DNA from 2 places in the Achromobacter sp. KK8 genome. Region 2 is predicted to be linked to the other one. Evidence: riboswitches for the same ligand, from Rfam matches in the RefSeq annotation. Region 2 holds a riboswitch; the other holds the start of a gene.
The links. A riboswitch is a leader RNA that binds a small molecule or an ion and turns the genes downstream of it on or off. The one in region 2 is predicted to bind glycine.
Positions count from the first base shown of each region.

Region 1: another riboswitch for glycine. It lies ahead of gcvT (glycine cleavage system aminomethyltransferase GcvT); the one in region 2 lies ahead of ACVN9Z_RS26305 (D-amino acid dehydrogenase).

Region 1 is NZ_CM135178.1:804,894-813,994, reverse strand. Features, by position in the region: gene ACVN9Z_RS03760 (BaiN/RdsA family NAD(P)/FAD-dependent oxidoreductase) at 1-558, shown strand, start outside; gene ACVN9Z_RS03755 (superoxide dismutase) at 767-1,381, shown strand; gene ACVN9Z_RS03750 (ZIP family metal transporter) at 1,409-2,302, shown strand; glycine riboswitch at 2,372-2,464, shown strand; glycine riboswitch at 2,498-2,620, shown strand; gene gcvT (glycine cleavage system aminomethyltransferase GcvT) at 2,708-3,808, shown strand; gene gcvH (glycine cleavage system protein GcvH) at 3,906-4,283, shown strand; gene gcvP (aminomethyl-transferring glycine dehydrogenase) at 4,376-7,249, shown strand; gene ACVN9Z_RS03730 (C39 family peptidase) at 7,384-8,055, opposite strand; gene ACVN9Z_RS03725 (hypothetical protein) at 8,143-8,400, opposite strand; gene ACVN9Z_RS03720 (hypothetical protein) at 8,428-8,907, opposite strand; gene ACVN9Z_RS03715 (hypothetical protein) at 8,965-9,101, opposite strand, start outside.
Region 2 is NZ_CM135178.1:5,708,611-5,717,711, reverse strand. Features, by position in the region: gene pdxR (MocR-like pyridoxine biosynthesis transcription factor PdxR) at 1-1,196, shown strand, start outside; gene ACVN9Z_RS26315 (PhzF family phenazine biosynthesis protein) at 1,252-2,040, shown strand; gene ACVN9Z_RS26310 (sulfite exporter TauE/SafE family protein) at 2,185-2,928, shown strand; gene ACVN9Z_RS26305 (D-amino acid dehydrogenase) at 2,980-4,209, opposite strand; glycine riboswitch at 4,254-4,340, opposite strand; glycine riboswitch at 4,342-4,433, opposite strand; gene blaELC (ELC family class C beta-lactamase) at 4,571-5,797, shown strand; gene ACVN9Z_RS26295 (3-hydroxybutyryl-CoA dehydrogenase) at 5,825-6,838, opposite strand; gene ACVN9Z_RS26290 (NAD/NADP octopine/nopaline dehydrogenase family protein) at 6,841-7,938, opposite strand; gene ACVN9Z_RS26285 (AraC-like ligand-binding domain-containing protein) at 8,129-9,101, opposite strand, start outside.

The DNA of each region.
Region 1 (9,101 bases), 1.5 Mb from region 2:
ACGGGGCAGGGCAAGGCCCGGGGGGAATTCCTGGAAGACCTGCTGTTCACCCATCGCGGGTTGTCGGGTCCGGCCATCCTGCAGATCTCCAGCTTCTGGAAACCGGGCGAGCCCATCGTCATCGACCTGGCGCCGGGGCGCGACCTGGCGGCCGAACTGCTGGCGGCCAAGTCCGGCAACCGGCAGCAATTGCATACGGTGCTGGCCGGCCTGTGGCCCAAGCGCCTGGCCGACCGCTGGCTGCAGCTGGCCGAGCAGGGCGGCAAGCCGGGCCTGGCGGCCTTGCGCCTGGCCGACGCGCCCGACAAGACCCTGCGCGCCCTGGCGCAGGACATCCACCAATGGACGCTGGTGCCCAGCGGCACCGCCGGCTACAAGAAGGCCGAGGTCATGCGCGGCGGCGTCGATACGCGCGGCCTGGACCAGAAATCGATGCAGGCCCGCACCACCCCCGGCCTGTACTTCATCGGCGAGACCGTGGACGTCACCGGCTGGCTGGGCGGCTACAACTTCCAGTGGGCCTGGGCCTCGGGCGTGGCCTGCGGCAAGGCGCTCTAGGCGTTCCTGGCGCTTGATCCAACGCTTTTCCCGTCCGTCGGGCGCGGGCACGCTTCGTGCTGCCCGCCAAGGCCTGTCCGGCCCATAGCCTGACTGCATGACGGGCATTGCAACGTTGTCGTTGTGATATCAAATAAAAATACCTATCATTTGTATTTCACAAATTCAGCTGTGCCGCATCCGGTGGCGCCGCCTGATGGAGACCGCCTTGGCCTATACCTTGCCGCCCCTGCCTTACGCCTATGACGCGCTCGAACCGCACATCGACGCGCTGACGATGGAAATCCATCACAGCAAGCACCACCAGACCTACGTCAACAACCTGAACGCCGCGCTCGAAGGCGCCGGCATCGCCACCGACGAGCCGGTCGAGGCCCTGGTGGCGCGCATCGACCAACTTCCCGAAGCCGTCCGTGGCGCGGTGCGCAACAACGGCGGCGGCCACGCCAACCACAGCCTGTTCTGGTCGGTCATGTCGCCACGGGGCGGGGGCGAGCCCGACGGCGCGCTGGCCCGCGCCATCGACACCGAACTGGGCGGACACGCCGCCTTCCGCGAAGCCTTCACCAAGGCGGCGCTGACGCGCTTCGGCAGCGGCTGGGCCTGGCTCAGCGTGACGCCCGCCGGCAAGCTGGCGGTGGAAAGCAGCGCCAACCAGGACAGCCCGCTGATGCAGGGCAACACGCCGATCCTGGGCCTGGACGTGTGGGAACACGCCTACTATCTCAAGTACCAGAACCGCCGCCCGGAATACATCGGCGCCTTCTACAATGTGATCGATTGGCCCGAGGTGGCGCGCCGCTACGCCGCCGCCGTGGGCTGAGCCGGCATTGCGCGGGGGCAGCGGTCCATGAATACCTTCAGCCGTCATCGCATCCGGCCCGCGGCCACCAGCGTCAGTGTCTGGACGCTGGCGGTGCTGGTCGCCTGCCTGGGCCTGCACCAGATGTGGGTCTATTTCAACGACCACGCGCCGCACGTGGCCGACGCCCTGCTGGGCGGCATGGTCGCCGCGGGCGCCACCGCGGCGGGCACGCTGCCGATCCTGTTCGCGCGCACCATCCCGCAGAAGATGCAGGACAGCATGTTCGGCTTCGGCGCCGGCGTGATGCTGGCCGCCAGCGCCTTCTCGCTGGTGGCGCCGGGCATCGCGGCGGCCGAGGCGCAGGGCGCGGGGCCGTGGGGCGCCGGCCTGACGGTGGGCGCCGCCATCCTGCTGGGGGCGGCGGCGCTGTTGCTGATGGACCGGTTGCTGCCCCATGAGCATTTCATCAAGGGTCGCGAAGGCATCGAGGCCCACCGGCTGCGCCGAACCTGGCTGTTCGTCTTCGCCATCACCCTGCACAACCTGCCCGAAGGCCTGGCCATCGGCGTCGGTTATGCCGGCAACGATCCGGTGCGCGGCACGGCGCTGGCCACCGGCATCGCCATCCAGGACATCCCCGAGGGCCTGGTGGTGGCCGTGGCGTTGATCGCCGCGGGCTACAAGCGCGCGTTCGCGGTGGCGCTGGGCATGCTGTCGGGCCTGGTCGAGCCGGTGGGCGCGGTGCTGGGCGCGGCCGTGGTGGGCTGGTCGGCGGCGCTGCTGCCGTGGGGCTTGGGCTTTGCCGCCGGCGCCATGTTGTTCGTGATCAGCCACGAAATCATCCCCGAATCGCACCGCAAGGGGCACGAGGTCTACGCCACCTGCGGGCTGATGCTGGGCTTCGTGCTGATGATGCTGCTGGACACGGCGCTGGGCTGAAGCGGCGCCCGGGCGGCGATCGCGGATCAACAACGGAACCGCGTTTCGCGGTATGCTTTCGGCGCTGTCACGCATGTTGCGGGAGAGAGCGGCCGTTCGCGGCTGCCGCCGAAGGCGCAATTCGCCCGGAATCGCTCAGGTATCCCATACCGCGCATGCTTGCCCTGTCCCGGTTTTCACCGCGCGGACTCGGCAAAGCAGCACTCTGGAGAGACCTGGCGCCGCTGCCCAATCAGGGACATAGCGAGCAGCCCAGGCGCCGAAGGTGCAAACCCGCCACGCGGGGCAACTCTCAGGCAAAAGGACAGAGGGGCGGAAGATTCAGCCGTTGCGCGGGCGTTTTCCGTCTGTCCGCCAGCGGCATTCCGTAACCCTGGCACCGCTGCCGCTCCGGAGTACCCGCGCATGTCCGCAACCCTCAAACGCACCCCGCTGGCCGAAGAACATATCGCCTCCGGCGCCCGCATGGTCGATTTCGGCGGCTGGGATATGCCCCTGGCCTACGGCTCGCAACTGGAAGAGCACCACGCGGTGCGCCAGGACGCCGGCATGTTCGACGTTTCGCACATGCTCAACGCCGACGTCACCGGCCCCGACGCCTACGCCTTCCTGCAACGCCTGGTGGCCAACGACGTCGCCAAGCTGACCGTACCGGGCAAGGCGCTCTACACCTGCATGCTGAACCCGCAGGGCGGCGTCATCGACGACCTGATCGTGTACTTCTTCGCGCTCGACGAATGGCGCGTGGTGGTCAACGCCGGCACCGCCGACAAGGACATGGCCTGGATGCAGCGCGTCAAGCAGGCCGGCAAGTTCGACGTCACCATCACGCCGCGCCGCGACCTGGCCATGATCGCCGTGCAGGGCCCCAACGCCCGCGCCAAGGTCTGGGCCGCGCGCCCGGCCTGGCAGGCTGCCAGCGAGCCGCTGACCTCGTTCGTGGCCGCGCGCGTCGGTGACGACACGCTGGTGGCGCGCACCGGCTACACCGGCGAAGACGGCTTTGAAATCGTGCTGCCCGCCGCCGAGGCGGTGCAACTGTGGCGCGACCTGGCGGCCCAGGGCGTGCGCCCGGCGGGCCTGGGCGCGCGCGACACGCTGCGCCTGGAAGCCGGCATGAACCTGTATGGCCAGGACATGGACGAACTGACCCAGCCCGGCGAAGCCGCGCTGACCTGGACGGTGTCCCTGAAGAACCCCGAGCGCCGCTTCATCGGCCGCGACGCGCTGGAGCAGTTCGCCACGCCCGCCGCCTTCGTCGGCCTGAAGCTGCAGGAACGCGGCGTGATGCGCGCCCACATGGCGGTGCGCACCGCGCACGGCGTGGGCGAACTCACCAGCGGCACCATGTCGCCGACGCTGGGCGTTTCGATCGGCTTTGCCCGCCTGCCGCAAGGCGTGGTCGCGGGCGACACGGTCGAGGTCGACATCCGCGGCAAGTGGGTGCCCGCCCTGGTCTGCAAGCTGCCGTTTGTCCGTAACGGCAAAGCCGTCGAACACTCGTAAACTCGAAGCTTCACGCCGGTGGCCGGCCCTGCGGGGCGCGGCCGCCGGCGCGAGGCGCGCAACACCATTTCCTTATCCGAATCCCCCAGGAGTTCCCATGAGTCTGCCCACCGATCGCAAGTACACCGAGTCCCATGAATGGGTCAAAGCCGAAGGCGACGTGTTCGTCGTCGGCATCACCGATACCGCCCAGGACCAGCTGGGTGACCTGGTCTTCGTCGGCGACGTCAAGGTCGGCGCCAAGCTGAACGCGGGCGAGACCGCCGGCGTGGTCGAGTCGGTCAAGGCCGCCTCCGACATCTACGCGCCCGTGGCCGGCGAAATCGTCGCGTTCAACGACGAGCTGGAAAGCAACCCCAACCTGATCAACGAATCGGCCTTCACCGCCTGGATCTTCAAGATCAAGCCGGTCAACGCCGCCGATGCCGACAAGCTGCTGGACGCCGCCGGCTACGAAGCCGTGGCCAACGGCTAAGCCGGCCAGGGCGGGCGCGGCGCTGGCGCCGCCGCCCGTCCATGCATCACCGTCCGTCCTTCCCGACGACACCGCCATCTCGAGATCCCCCCATGTCGCGCGCCCTAGACACCCACACCGACTTCATCCCCCGCCACATCGGCCCCTCCGACGCCGACCAGGCCGCCATGCTTGCCGCCATCGGCAGCCCCAGCCTGGACGCCCTGATCGAAGAAGTCGTGCCACCCAAGATCCGCAGCCAGGCGCCGCTGGCGCTGCCGCCGTCGCGCAGCGAAGCCGACGTGCTGGCCGAGTTGAAGCAGATCGCCGGCCGCAACAAGGTCTTTCGCAACTACATCGGCCAGGGTTACTACGGCACGCAGACGCCCAACGTGGTGTTGCGCAACATTCTCGAGAATCCCGCCTGGTACACGGCCTACACGCCGTACCAGCCCGAGATCTCGCAGGGCCGCCTGGAGGCCCTGCTGAACTACCAGACCATGGTCGCCGACCTGACCGGGCTGGACATCTCCAACGCCTCGCTGCTCGATGAAAGCACCGCCGCCGCCGAAGCCATGACGCTGGCGCGCCGCAGCGCCAAGTCGCAAAGCCCGGTGTTCTTCATCTCGCGCCACGTGCATCCGCAGACCATCGAAGTCGTGCGCACGCGCGCCGAGGGCCTGGACATCGAGATCGCCGTCGGCGACGAGGCCGAAGGCCTGCCGGAATGCTTCGGCGTGCTGCTGCAGTACCCGCACAGCACCGGTTCGGTGGCTGATTACCGCAAGCTGGCCGAAACCGCCCACGCGCAAGGCGCGGTGGTGGCCGTGGCCACCGACCTGCTGGCGCTGGCGCTGCTGGCCGCGCCGGGCGAGTGGGGCGCGGACATCGCCATCGGTTCGGCCCAGCGCTTCGGCGTGCCTTTCGGTTTCGGTGGCCCGCACGCCGGCTTCATGGCTTGCAAGGACGCCTTCAAGCGCAACATGGCCGGCCGCCTGGTCGGTGTGTCCAAGGACGCCCAGGGCAACCCGGCGATGCGCCTGGCGCTGCAGACGCGCGAACAGCACATCCGCCGCGAGAAGGCCACCTCGAACATCTGCACCGCGCAGGTGCTGCTGGCCGTCATGGCCGGCATGTACGCCGTCTGGCACGGCCCGGCCGGCATCCGCCGCATCGCCGAGCGCGTGCAGCGCTACACCGCCATCCTGCGCGCCGAACTCGGTAAGCTGGGCATCAAGGTCGCCAACGACACCTTCTTCGACACGCTGCTGCTGGAAACCGGCGCGGCCACGCCCGCCATCATCACGGCCGCCGAGTGCGAGCACATCAACCTGCGCCGCGTCGACGGCGCCCGCCTGGCCGTGTCGCTGGACGAAACCGTCACCGCCGCCGACCTGCAGGCCCTGGTGAACGTGTTCGCCGCCGGCCTGGAGCGCGATGACGTCGAACTGGACATCGACGCGCTGGACGCCAAGGCGGCCGGCGGCATTCCCGCCGCCGTGGCGCGCGAAAGCGCCATCCTCAAGCACCCGGTGTTCTCCAGCGTGCAGTCGGAAACCGACATGCTGCGCTACCTGCGCAAGCTGGCCGACAAGGACCTGGCGCTGGACCGCACCATGATCCCGCTGGGCTCCTGCACCATGAAACTGAACGCCACGGCCGAGATGATTCCCATCACCTGGCCCGAGTTCGCGCTGGTGCATCCGTTCGCGCCCGCCTCGCAGAGCAAGGGCTATGACGAGCTGATCACGCGCCTGTCGGCCGCGCTGTGCGAGATCACCGGCTACGACAACATCAGCCTGCAGCCCAACTCGGGCGCGCAGGGCGAATACGCCGGCCTGCTGGCGATCCGCGGCTACCACCAGGCCAACGGCCAGCACCAGCGCAACGTCTGCCTGATCCCGTCGTCGGCCCACGGCACCAACCCCGCGTCGGCGCAACTGGCCGGCATGGACGTGGTGGTGGTGGCCTCCGACGCCAACGGCAACGTCGACCTGGGCGACCTGCGCGCCAAGATCGAACAGGTCGGCGACAAGCTGGCCGCGCTGATGATCACCTACCCGTCCACGCACGGCGTGTTCGAGGAAGCCGTGACCGAGATCTGCGACCTGGTGCACCAGGCCGGCGGCCAGGTGTACCTGGACGGCGCCAACATGAACGCCATGGTGGGCGTGGCCAAGCCGGGCAAGTTCGGCTCGGACGTGTCGCACTTGAACCTGCACAAGACCTTCTGCATCCCGCACGGCGGCGGCGGCCCGGGCGTCGGTCCGGTCGCGGTGCGCGCGCACTTGGCGCCGTACCTGCCGGGCGTGGTCAACGAGCAGGGCAAGCTGCCCGGCGAAGCCAAGGTTGGCCCGGTCTCGGCCGCGCCGTTCGGCTCGGCCGGCATCCTGCCGATCCCGTTCGTGTACATCGCGCTGATGGGCGCCGACGGCCTGCGCCGCGCCACCGAAGTCGCGATCCTGAACGCCAACTACATCGCCACCCGCCTGCGCGACCACTACCCGGTGCTGTACGCGGGCCGCAACGGCCGCGTGGCGCACGAGTGCATCCTGGACGTGCGTCCGCTCAAGGAAACCAGCGACATCAGCGCCGAGGACATCGCCAAGCGCCTGATGGACTACGGCTTTCATGCCCCCACCATGAGCTTCCCGGTGGCCGGCACGCTGATGGTCGAGCCGACCGAATCCGAAGGCGTGGCCGAGCTGGACCGCTTCATCGACGCGATGATCTCGATCCGCGAGGAAATCGCCCAGGTCGAGCGTGGCGAGCGCGATCGCGAGGACAACGTCCTGAAGAACGCGCCGCACACCGCGCAGATGCTGCTGGCCGAGGAATGGCTGCACGACTACCCGCGCCAGCAGGCCGCCTACCCGGTGGCTTCGCTGCGCGACGCCAAGTACTGGCCGCCGGTGGCGCGCGTGGACAACGCCTATGGCGACCGCAACCTGGTGTGCGCCTGCCTGCCGGTCGAAGCCTACGCCTGATGCCGCTGACGGCTTGGCAATCTGATTGAGTATGGCGGCGTGGCGAGGCTACGCCGCCTAAATGCTCTTACTCTAGGCGAACCTTGGTTTCGTTGGGAGTGGCGGCTACGGGGCGATAGATCCGTTTTGCCTTTTCAACGGAACCTCTTTCGATTTAGTCCGGAAGGGATTTGTATAACGGCAGGGTGTGATTGTCTCTTCGGATCTAAGTCGAAGAATTGCTCGCCATTATCGATACCGGATTTTAACGGTAGTATCGCCAGAAACCGGCCCCGCCTGACTCCGTTGTCGTTCTGTGTTAAGTCAGTTTCCCACATTTCTAAAAACTGGTGGCGGCTTAGCGTCTGATTGCCGACACTGGGATCAGCAAGCCAGATCGTATCCTGGTTTATCCCGCGTAGGACAGTGAAGTGATCATATTTTCTGTTCTTCACATAAAGAATTACAGGAATCTTCAAGCTCTTGAGTTGGGAAAACGTGGCCGAATATCCTTGTGCCTGAAATCCGAGCGCCTGTAGCGCTTGTGCCATGTCTTCAAAAGATGCCCTGCCGTTTTGCTTGTCCATCAATTGCAGCAACTGCAACTCAGTAATAGAAAAGCCAAATGCGCCTTGAAGTAGCGTGGCCATTGATGCGGCGCCGCAGGAAAAATCGAAATCTTGCTTGGTGATGTCTCTGTCTCGCTGGCTTTTCCAGTCTTGCACTCCTCGGTGGAGATACAGATGCCCGTTCGGGCCGACCAGTGGAATTTCTGCATAAACCGTACGGCAAGCGATTGCAATAAAAAGGATGAGGCAGGCTTTCAAGAATATTGTCTTTGCTGGACATTAATCTGCCGAGGCTGTTGAGGTAGTCTCGGCAGTAATTTTGATGTTGTTGGTTTTCTATGGTGACTATAATTTTTTTTGCTTTCGCTTTATATTTTCGAAAAATTTTAATGTAAATAAAATTAATATATAAAATGCGCTTGATATCAATGCGATAATGGAAACGCTTTGGGGGTTGAGGGAGCCGTTCCAGGCATCTTCTAATACGGCAGAAAAAAATAATAGGCCTGCTGCAATGGCTGCGAGGGTGTGGCATCGCATTTGTGGTTTTGAATTCTCCCGTCCGACTAGAAATCCCATGATGGCGGCGATCAGGTCCCCCATAGCCAATTCCCTTTCTATAAGTCCGCGTCAGCAGCGTAGCTTTTGATTGAGGCGGCACTCGCTGCTGCGTAAATACTGATTGGCTCCGAAGTTAGCGAAGGCGCCATTTGCGCGCCACACGATTGATCCTGCCTTGAGTCCGCCACCCGCTGCGGCACCAAGCCCTCCCGTCGTCGCGCCAATAAGGGCGCCGCTTGTCATATTCGCTACAAGAGCCCCTGTCGAGTATGGGTATTTATCTCGTGCTACGCCTATCATATATGTCCCCCCGTTTACCAGTGCTCCCAATGCCGCACCAACAATAATGGGAGATACGGCCCCTTCCGTGTCCTTCATCTCCTCTTTAGAAAGCGCTACAAGCTGGCGAAGATCAGCTGATTCGCGAAATAGTCCAAGCTCCTGTGCGTCGGTAAAATTAGACATGCTGGGTGGTGCAGCGTGAGCGGGGAGCGTAAACGCGAACGCTAACGCCAGCGACGCGAGATAACTTGCGGTTCTTGTCTTCATCGTGCTCTTCCAAAAAGTTTGAGGCAAATGATTGCTGTTTGATCGCTAAGAAAACTTCTAAAATGCATATGACCAAGCGAGATTCAGGTCGGCCCCTTTTCGACCGGAAATGGCGGATATCATTGATATATTGACTATGCTTTTTGCAGTGACGCCATAGCCGACGCCGAGGAGCAGGTCGGTGCTGGTGGTGC
Region 2 (9,101 bases):
GCCACGGACTGCCGGGCGATACGGCCACGGCGCCCGCTGCCGCCACGCGCGCCGCGCCGCGCTCGGCCCCGCGGGATGCCGACCGTTCGGTTCCTCCCTTGCGGCACGAACCGCCTTTCACCGCGCGCGGCGCCGACGCCTCGCTGTTCCCCATGGCGGCCTGGCGCCAGGGCCTGCTGGCCAGCGCCCGGCGGGTGACGGCGGCGCAACTGGCGCGCGAGGATCCGCAGGGCTGGTATCCCCTGCGCGAACAGATCGCGCGCTATCTCGGCGCGGCGCGCGGCATTGCCTGCGATGCCGACCAGGTGGTGGTGCTGACCGGCATCCGCGACGGCCTCGATCTCAGCGGGCGCCTTCTGCTCACGCCGCGCGACAAGGTGCTGGTGGAAGACCCCGGCTACCTCAATGCCATGCCGCTGTTCAGCCAGTACACGCGCCGCGTGGTGCCGGTGGCCATCGACCAGCACGGCTTCTCGGTGGCCCGCGCCCGCCGCCATCGCGGCGTCAGGCTGGTGCATGTGACGCCGGCGCACCAGTCGCCCACCGGCGTCACCATGCCGGTGTCGCGCCGCCTGGAGCTGCTGGACTGGGCCGAGCAGGCCGGTTGCTGGATCCTGGACGACGACTACGACAGCGAATTCAACTACGACGGCGCGCCGCTGGCGGCCCTGAAAAGCCTGGACCGCGCCGACCGCGTGATCCACTGCGGCAGCTTCAACAAGACCCTGTTCAACGCCCTGCGCATCGGCTACGCGGTGCTGCCCCGGCCGCTGGTGGCGGACTTCGCCCGCGCCCGCTACCTGACGGGCCGCTCCGGCAGCATCGTCGAGCAGATGACGCTGGCGGCGTTCCTGGAGAACGGCGGCTTCGCGCGCCACGTGCGACGAGCGCGGCCGGTCTATGCGCAGCGGCGCGATCGGGTGCTGCGCATGTTGCGCCAGGCGGTGGGCGCGGCGCCGCTGCAAGTCAGCGGCGAACACGCGGGCTTTCACCTGGTGTGGTGGCCGCCGCCCGGCATCGACGTGGCGGCATTGCTGGCGCGGGCGCGCGCGCTGGGCGTGGGGCTGCAGCCGGTCGCGGAATTCTGCCGGCGCGTGTCCTGGCCGGCGGGCGTGGTGATCGGCTACAGCGCGCGCCAGGAGGCGGAACTGGACAGCCTGGAGGCGCTGCTGCGGGAAGTCGCGGGCGTTTCGTAGCAAAATGCGGCATGGCGCCGCCGCGTCCCCTTCACCGTTTTTTCCAGGATTCCTCATGCCGCAACTCGATCTCTACCAGGTGGACGCTTTTTCCGCCGCGCCCTTTGGCGGCAACCCCGCCGCGGTGGTGCCGCTGGAGGCATGGCTGCCGGATGCCACGCTGCAACGCATCGCCGAAGAGAACAACCTGTCCGAGACCGCCTACGTGGTGCGCCGCGGCGACATCCACGAGCTGCGCTGGTTCACGCCCGCGGTCGAGGTCGACCTGTGCGGCCATGCGACCCTGGCGACCGCCTGGGTGCTGTTCGAGCAATTGGGCGCCAGCGAAGAGGTGCTGCGCTTTGCCACCCGCAGCGGCGAACTGCGGGTGCGGCGCGCCGGCGACGGGCTGGCGATGGACTTTCCCGCCAGGCGCCCGGTGGCCGAAGCCATCCCCGACGGCCTGCTGCGGGCGCTCGGCCTGCCGGCGGCGCGCGCGCTGTACCGCACCGACGACTACCTGGTTGTGATCGACGACGAAAGCCTGATCGACGGCCTCGCGCCCGACTTCGCCGCGCTGGCGGCGTTCGACGTGCGCGGCGTGGCGGTGACGGCGCCGTCCACCCGCTACGACTTCGTGTCGCGCTGGTTCGGGCCGCGCGTCGGCGTCAACGAAGACCCGGTCACGGGGTCGGCGCACACCTCGCTGGCGCCTTATTGGGGCGAGCGGCTGGGCAAGACCCGGCTCACCGCCGAGCAGGGCGGGGCGCGCAAGGGCCAGCTGCGCTGCGAGCTGCGCGACAACGGCCGCGTCATCATCAGCGGCCAGGCCGCGTTGTACCTGCGCGGCACGATCTTCCTGTGAACCGCGCCGCCATCACCGAAAACCTATTGCCTCATCAACACTTCAAATAAGGCCGCCGCGACACGCGCCTAGAATCTGCCGTCACGAGAGCCGGACGGAACGATCCTTCCGCCGCCGGACACGACAACAAGGAGACGCAGGGCAATGGATGCGGTGTGGATAGTCGCCCTCGGGGCGGCCGTGGCGGGATTCGTGCAGGGCCTGTCGGGCTTTGCCTTCGGCATGGTGGCCATGTCGTTCTGGGCCTGGGTGCTGGATCCGCGGCTGGCGGCGGCGCTGGCCGTGTTCGGCGCGCTCACCGGCCAGCTGCTGGCGGTATTCTCGGTGCGGCGCGGCTTCAACTGGCCCTTGCTGTGGCCCTTCCTGCTCGGTGGCCTGGCGGGTATTCCGCTGGGCGTCCTGATCCTGCCGCACCTGGACATGGACTGGTTCAAGGCGGTGCTGGGCGCGCTGCTGGCGCTGTGGTGTCCGGTCATGCTGATGGCGCAGCGCCTGCCGCGCATCGGCGGCAATCGCTGGGGGGACGGCGCGGTCGGGCTGGTGGGCGGCGTGATGGGCGGCATCGGCGGCTTCGCCGGCAGCGTGCCGACGCTGTGGTGCACGCTGCGCGGTTTCGGCAAGGACACGCAGCGCGCCGTGATCCAGAATTTCAATCTGTCGATGCTGGCCGTGACCATGGCCACCTACCTGGCCACGGGCATCGTCACGCGCGACATGGCGCCCATGTTCGCCGTGGTGGCGCCGGCCATGCTGATCCCCACGCTGCTGGGCACGCGCCTGTACATCGGCATATCGGAAGTCGCGTTCCGCCGCCTGGTGCTGGGGCTGCTGACCTGCTCGGGACTGACACTGCTGGCCTCCTCGGTGCCGCGGCTGCTGGGGTATTGAGGGCCGATCCGCGTCCGGCCCGCTCCCGGCCTGTGCTCTGCCGCAATGGCTTCACGACAGTCCCACTCCTTCCCGCACGCTCGCCGCCAGCATCTGCGCCGTGGCCGCCGACAGCGTCCAGCCCAGGTGCCCATGGCCGGTGTTGTAGAACACGCCGGGCCGCTTGCCGGGGCCGACGCGCGGCATCATGTCGGGCATCATCGGCCGCAACCCGCACCAGGGCACCACGCGCGCCGTGCGCACGCCGGGAAAGTGGCGGCGGGTCCAGTCCACCAGCGGCTGGATGCGTTCGGCGCGGATGTCCAGGTTGAAGCCGTTGAACTCGGCCGTGCCGGCCACGCGGAAACGGTCGCCCAGGCGGCTGGTGACGATCTTGGCGGCCTCGTCCAGCAGGCTCACGCTGGGCGCGGCGGCCTGGCTGGCGGCGTCGTCCAGGTGCACGCTGATCGAATAGCCCTTGACCGGATAGATGTTCAGCCTGTCGCCCAATTGCCGCGCGAACTGGCGGCTGGCGGCGCCGGCGCAGACCACGATGGCGTCGGTCTCGTGCTGTTCGCGCCGCGTGCCGTCCTCGCGCGCCAGGTCCAGCACGTAGGGCAGGCCGTCGCGGCTGATGGCGCGGATGTCGGCATCCTGTTCGAAGCGCACGCCGCGGCGCGCGCAGGCCCGCGCCAGGCCGCTGGTGAACTTGTGGATGTCGCCGGTGGCATCGGACGGCGTGTAGAAGCCGCCGTGGCAGGGCGTTTGCAGCGTCGGCTCGATGCCGCGGATTTCCTCCGGCGTGACCGCGTGCCGCTCCAGCCCGCCTTCGCGCAGCAGCGCGTTGGCGCGGCGCGCGGTCTCGAAGCTGGCGGCATCGTGGTAGATGTGCAGGATGCCGCGGCGCTCCAGGTCGAAATCGATGCCTTCCTCCTCGGCCATGGCGTACAGGTGCTGGCGCGCCTCGATCGCCATGCGCGTGGTGGCGATGGTGTTCTGGCGATAGTTGCGGATCTGCCCCATGAACTGGGCCAGCCATGAATACTTGTGCCAGCTCGGACGCGGATTGAGCAGCAGCGGCGCGTCGTGGCGGCCGAGCCAGCGCAGGCCTTTCAGGATGGTGGCGGCGCTGTTCCAGACTTCGGCATTGCTGGCGGACAACTGGCCGCCGTTGGCGTAGGACGTCTCCATGGCGGGATAGCGCTGACGGTCGTAGACGGTGACGTCGTAGCCCAGTTTGCTCAAGGCGTAGGCGGACGTGACGCCGGTGATACCGGCGCCGATGATGGCGATGCGGGGCATGATGGCTCCAGATGGCGTGGCCACGATCCGATGATCGCGGCACCCCATCTGTCTCTGTACCTGAGAGCTTCACCCGGGCGCGAGGGCGCGGGTTCCCCTTCGGTGGGCGCCAGGCGCCTCTCTCCAGATTGTCTAGACCGCGCAGTCCTGTTGCCTGAGAGTTTCCGGGGCGGTTGCTCCGTCGGCGCCCGCCACGGGGGACGGGACTCTTCTGCGGGGTTTTGAATCGACGCAGTGAGAATAGCCAAAATCTGCCGCGAGCGGGACTCAGGGTTAATACCAGGAAGGAGGCGGATAGGCTCTACACTGGGCGCCAACCCGCGCGGCACGCGCCGGTCAGAAAACGAAAGGACGATCCCGCATGCGCGCTCCGGCAATGTTCCGTATTTCCCTGCTATCCACGACGTTGGCGCTGGCCCTGGCCGGCACCGCCTCGGCCAGCCCGGCCGTTGCGCAAGCGCCCGCCGCCAAGGCAGCCACGGCATCGGCCTCCGCATCCACGCCCGCCAAGGCCGATCGCGCCACCGCCGCCGTCGACGCCGCGGTGGCCGAGGTCATGCGCCAATACGGCATCGACGGCATGGCCATCGGCGTCAGCCACAACGGCGAGCAGCGCTTCTTCAACTATGGCGACGCCTTGCGCCAGCCGCGCCGCGCCGTTTCCAGCGACACCCTGTTCGAACTGGGTTCGATCAGCAAGACCTTCACCGTCACGCTGGCCGCCTACGCGCAGGCCACGGGCCGCCTGTCGCTGGCCGACAGTCCGGCCAAGTGGGTGCCCGAGCTGCAGGGCAGCGAATTCGCCAAGCTGACGCTGGTGAACCTGGCCACGCACACCGCCGGCGGCTTTCCCTTGCAGGTGCCGGACGCGGTCCAGAACACGGCGCAACTGATGGACTACCTCAAGGCCTGGACCCCGCGGTATGCGCCCGGCACGAAGCGCACCTATGCCAACCCTAGCATCGGCATGCTGGGCGTGGTGGCGGCGCGCGCGCTGGGCGAGTCCTACGTGGCGGCGATGGAGCAGCAGCTGTTTCCCAAGCTGGGCCTGCGCGACACCTGGCTGGAAGTGCCGCCGCGCAAGATGCCCGACTACGCCCAGGGCTACGACAAGCAGGACGCGCCGGTGCGCCTGAACCCGGGCGTGCTGGCCGACGAGGCCTACGGCGTGAAGTCCAGCGCCCGCGACATGCTGCGTTTCATCGAGATCAACCTGGGCGCCGCGCCGGTCGACGCCACGCTGCAGCGCGCCATCGCCGAGACCCACACCGGCTATTACCAGTTGGGCGCGATGACGCAGGACCTGATCTGGGAACAGTATCGCTACCCGGTGTCGGTGGACGACCTGGTGCGCGGCAACTCCGCCCAGGTCGCGTTCGAGACCCTGCCGGTCAAGGCCCAGCAACCGCCGCTGGCGCCGCAGCAGGCGGTGTGGGTCAACAAGACCGGCGCCACCAACGGCTTTGGCGCCTACGTGGCGTTCGTGCCGTCGCGCAAGCTCGGCATCGTGATCCTGGCCAACCGCAACTATCCCAACGAGGCGCGGGTGCGGTTGGCGCTGCGGGTGCTCGAGGCGCTGGCGCCGTGAATGCCGCCGCCCGGCGCGCGGCGGCCTTCAGGATCGGGCCGCAGGGGGCGCCTGGCCGGCCGCCCTGGCGCCATCGAACCTCGGCAGCAACCCCATGATCTCCAGCCGCGCGCACAACTCGCCCAGCCGCCGCAGCTTGTACGCTTCGACATCCATGCCGCCATAGTCGTAGAAGCCTTGCCCTTCGCGCAGGCCGTTGCGCCCCTGTTCCATGTTGCGTTCGATGATGGCCGGGGCCGCGAAGCGCGCATCGAGCGCGCCGGACAGGTAGCGCGAGGCGTAGTAGAGGATGTCGCCGCCGCCCCAGTCGATGAACTCCAGCAGGCCCAGCACCGAGAAGCGCAGGCCGAAGCCCAGCCGCACGGCGGTGTCGATGTCCTCGGCGCTGGCCACGCCTTCCTCGACCATGCGGGCCGCCTCGTTCATGGCCAGCGCCTGGATGCGCGGCACGATGTAGCCGGCGGCGGGCGCGCACCGCACCGGCGTCTTGCCGGCCAGGCGCAGCACCGCCAGCAGGTCCTGCAACGCCGCGTCGCTGGTCCGCGGGCCGGGGCTCACCTCCACCAGCGGGATCAGGTAGGCGGGATTGAGCCAGTGCGCGTTCAGGAAGCGGCCGGGCGCGCGCACCATGTCGGCCAGTTCGGTGACCAGGAAGGTCGAGGTGGTGGAGGCGATGACGCTGTCCGGCGCGCAGGCCTCGCCGAGCCAGTCGAAGGTGTCGCGCTTGATGTCCAGTTGCTCGGGCACCGCCTCGAACACCACGCGGGCGCGGGCCAGGTCGGCCAGGGCGTCCTCGCGCGCCACCAGGCGCACGCGGCCCAGCGCGGTGTCGGCCTGGGCCTCGTCCAGCAGGCCCAACCGCACGAGCGTGCCCAGTTCGCGCCGCAGGCCGCCCAGCACGCGGGCGAAGGTTTCGGCGCGCTCGCCGCGCGCGCGCGGCTTGATGTCGATCAGCGTAACGTCCAGTCCGGCATGGATGTATGACAGGGCGATGCCCATGCCCATGCGGCCGGCGCCGACCACGCACAAGGTCCGTTCCATGGTCAGCATCCTTGCGCGAGCAGCGCGACCATGTCGGCGCGCGACAGGGCGTCCAGCCCCAGCGCCTCCAGCGTGCGGCCTTCGGCGTACAGGTCGCGGCCGGTCACGGCCGAGGCCACGCTCAACAGGCCCTGCGCCACCGGCGTGGGCACGCCGGCCCAGCGGCCGGTCGACACCAGGAACGACAGGCCCAGGCGCGTGTCTTCCAGCATGTAGCGGTGCGTGCCCAGGTCGATGGTTTCGCGCCAGTCGCCGCTGTCGGTCAGCTTGCCGTGGGCGCCGCGGCCATACATCCATTCGTCGCCCTCGCTGGCATAGTGGTCGGCCAGCGGAAAATGCGGCGCGGCGTAGCCCAGCGCGGCGCGGATGGCGATGCGTTCGGCGTCCAGCGCGTCGGTCACGCGGCGGATCGACGGCTGCGTGCCCTCGTTGTGGATGTCCCAGCGTTCGAAGTGTTCGAGCGGACCGGCGTTCATCAGGATCAGCGGCGGGTGGATCACCGGGCCGGCGTTCATCAGCGCCCCGGACAGGGCGTCCTCGATCGGTTCGACGCTCGGATAGGCCTGCGCCAGCGTTGCCAGCGCGGAGCCGGCCAGGCGACTAGGGAACACGCCGGTGGGCAGGCGCGTGGCGTAGGCGCTGATGACGACGCGGTCGCCGTGCTTGCGCGCCAGATAGGGCAGGGTGCCGGTCTCGGCAAAGGCGACCTCGGCCGGGTTGCCGGCCTGGCGCAGGGCGCGGGCAAACAGATAGCTGCCGAAGGTGCCGGGCGGCAGGAACACCACCTGGCCGTCGCGCAGGTGCGGCGCCAGCTCGGGCGCCAGCGCCGCATGCGAGGTGGACGGCAGCGGAATCACCAGCAGTTGCGCGCCCGCGGCGGCGGCGGCCAGGTCGGCCGTCAGCTCGATCTGGCCGGGCGCCTCGCCCAGGGCGATACGGCGGGTGCCGCGATAGTCGGTGACTTCCAGGGCGCCGGCGCGGCGCGGGCTGTCGAACGCCGCCGCGTCGCGGCGCCACAGGCGCACCCGATGTCCTTTTTCCGCCAGGTCGGCGGCCGCCGCGTAGCAGCCGTGGCCGCCTCCAATAACGCCGATGCGCATGATCGAGCTCCTTCGTGAGAGCTTCGATCCTAGCGATGGCCGGCACGGCGGACTGCGCCGCAGGCGCAAGCGGAATACGGAATCGGCAAGGGAATGCGCGGCGGGGCGCGGCCCGCTGCGTCGGCAGGCGCGACCCGCCACCGCAATGGGCCTGGCGCCCCGCGCTTGAACAGACCTCGCGCGCCGCCCTTCAACAGGCGCGGGCGCGGCCCTGCCGGAGCGTGTCGGACGGCAGGCAGCCGTAGCGCTTGCGGTAGTGCGTGGCGAAATGGCCGAAGCTGGTCACGCCGCAGCGCAGCAGGATGTCGGTGACGCTGTCGCCGTCGCCGGCGTTGCCCAGCGCCGCGTGCGCCAGCGCCAGGCGGCGGTTGCGCAGGTAGTCGCTGGGGCTCTGCTGCAGGAACTGGGTGAAGCCGTTCTGCAAGGTGCGGATCGAGACGCCGCAATGCGCGGCCAGGTCGGGCAGGGCGATGGGCGCGTCGATGTGGTCTTCGATGTAGTCGCGCGCGCGCCGCACGTGCAGCGGCAGCGGCTGGCGCCGATCGGCGCGCAGCGCCTCGGAATAGTTGTGCGGCAGCTGCATCAGCAGCAGCGAGACCAGGTAGTCGGAAAAGCCCGCCGCCAATGTCTGCGTCACGCCTTCGATGGCGGGGTGCTGGTACAGCCTGCACAGGTAGTCCAGCGTTTCCTGCACCGCCGCCAGGCCGGCCGAACCGGGCGCCGCCTCCAGGTCGAACACCAGCGCCTGGCGCAGCGGACGGTCCAGCAACTGTTGCAGCTGGCGTTCCAGCGCCTGCCGCTCGACCCGCAGGATCAGGCTGCGGCAATCCGGGCCGATGCGCAGCACGCTGCGCTCGGAGGGCGACGAAATGGTCAGGCCGCCTTCGCGCAGGGCCGCGCTGCGCTTGCCCAGCGTGACCTGTCCGGCGCCTTGCAGCGTGACGCGCACCAGGTAGTAGCGGGCGATGTCGCCGGCGTCGATCTCGACCTCGGCGCCATAGTGCAGGTCGAACAGCGCGGCGCTGCCGAAGAACACGCCATACAGGCGCGATTGCAGGGGATCGCCGCGCGCCACGCACATGCGGTGCGACCACAGGTGCTGGCTGACCTGGTAGGTGATCTCGGAAAGATTGCCCGAATCCAGCAGGCAATGGCGTTGCAGC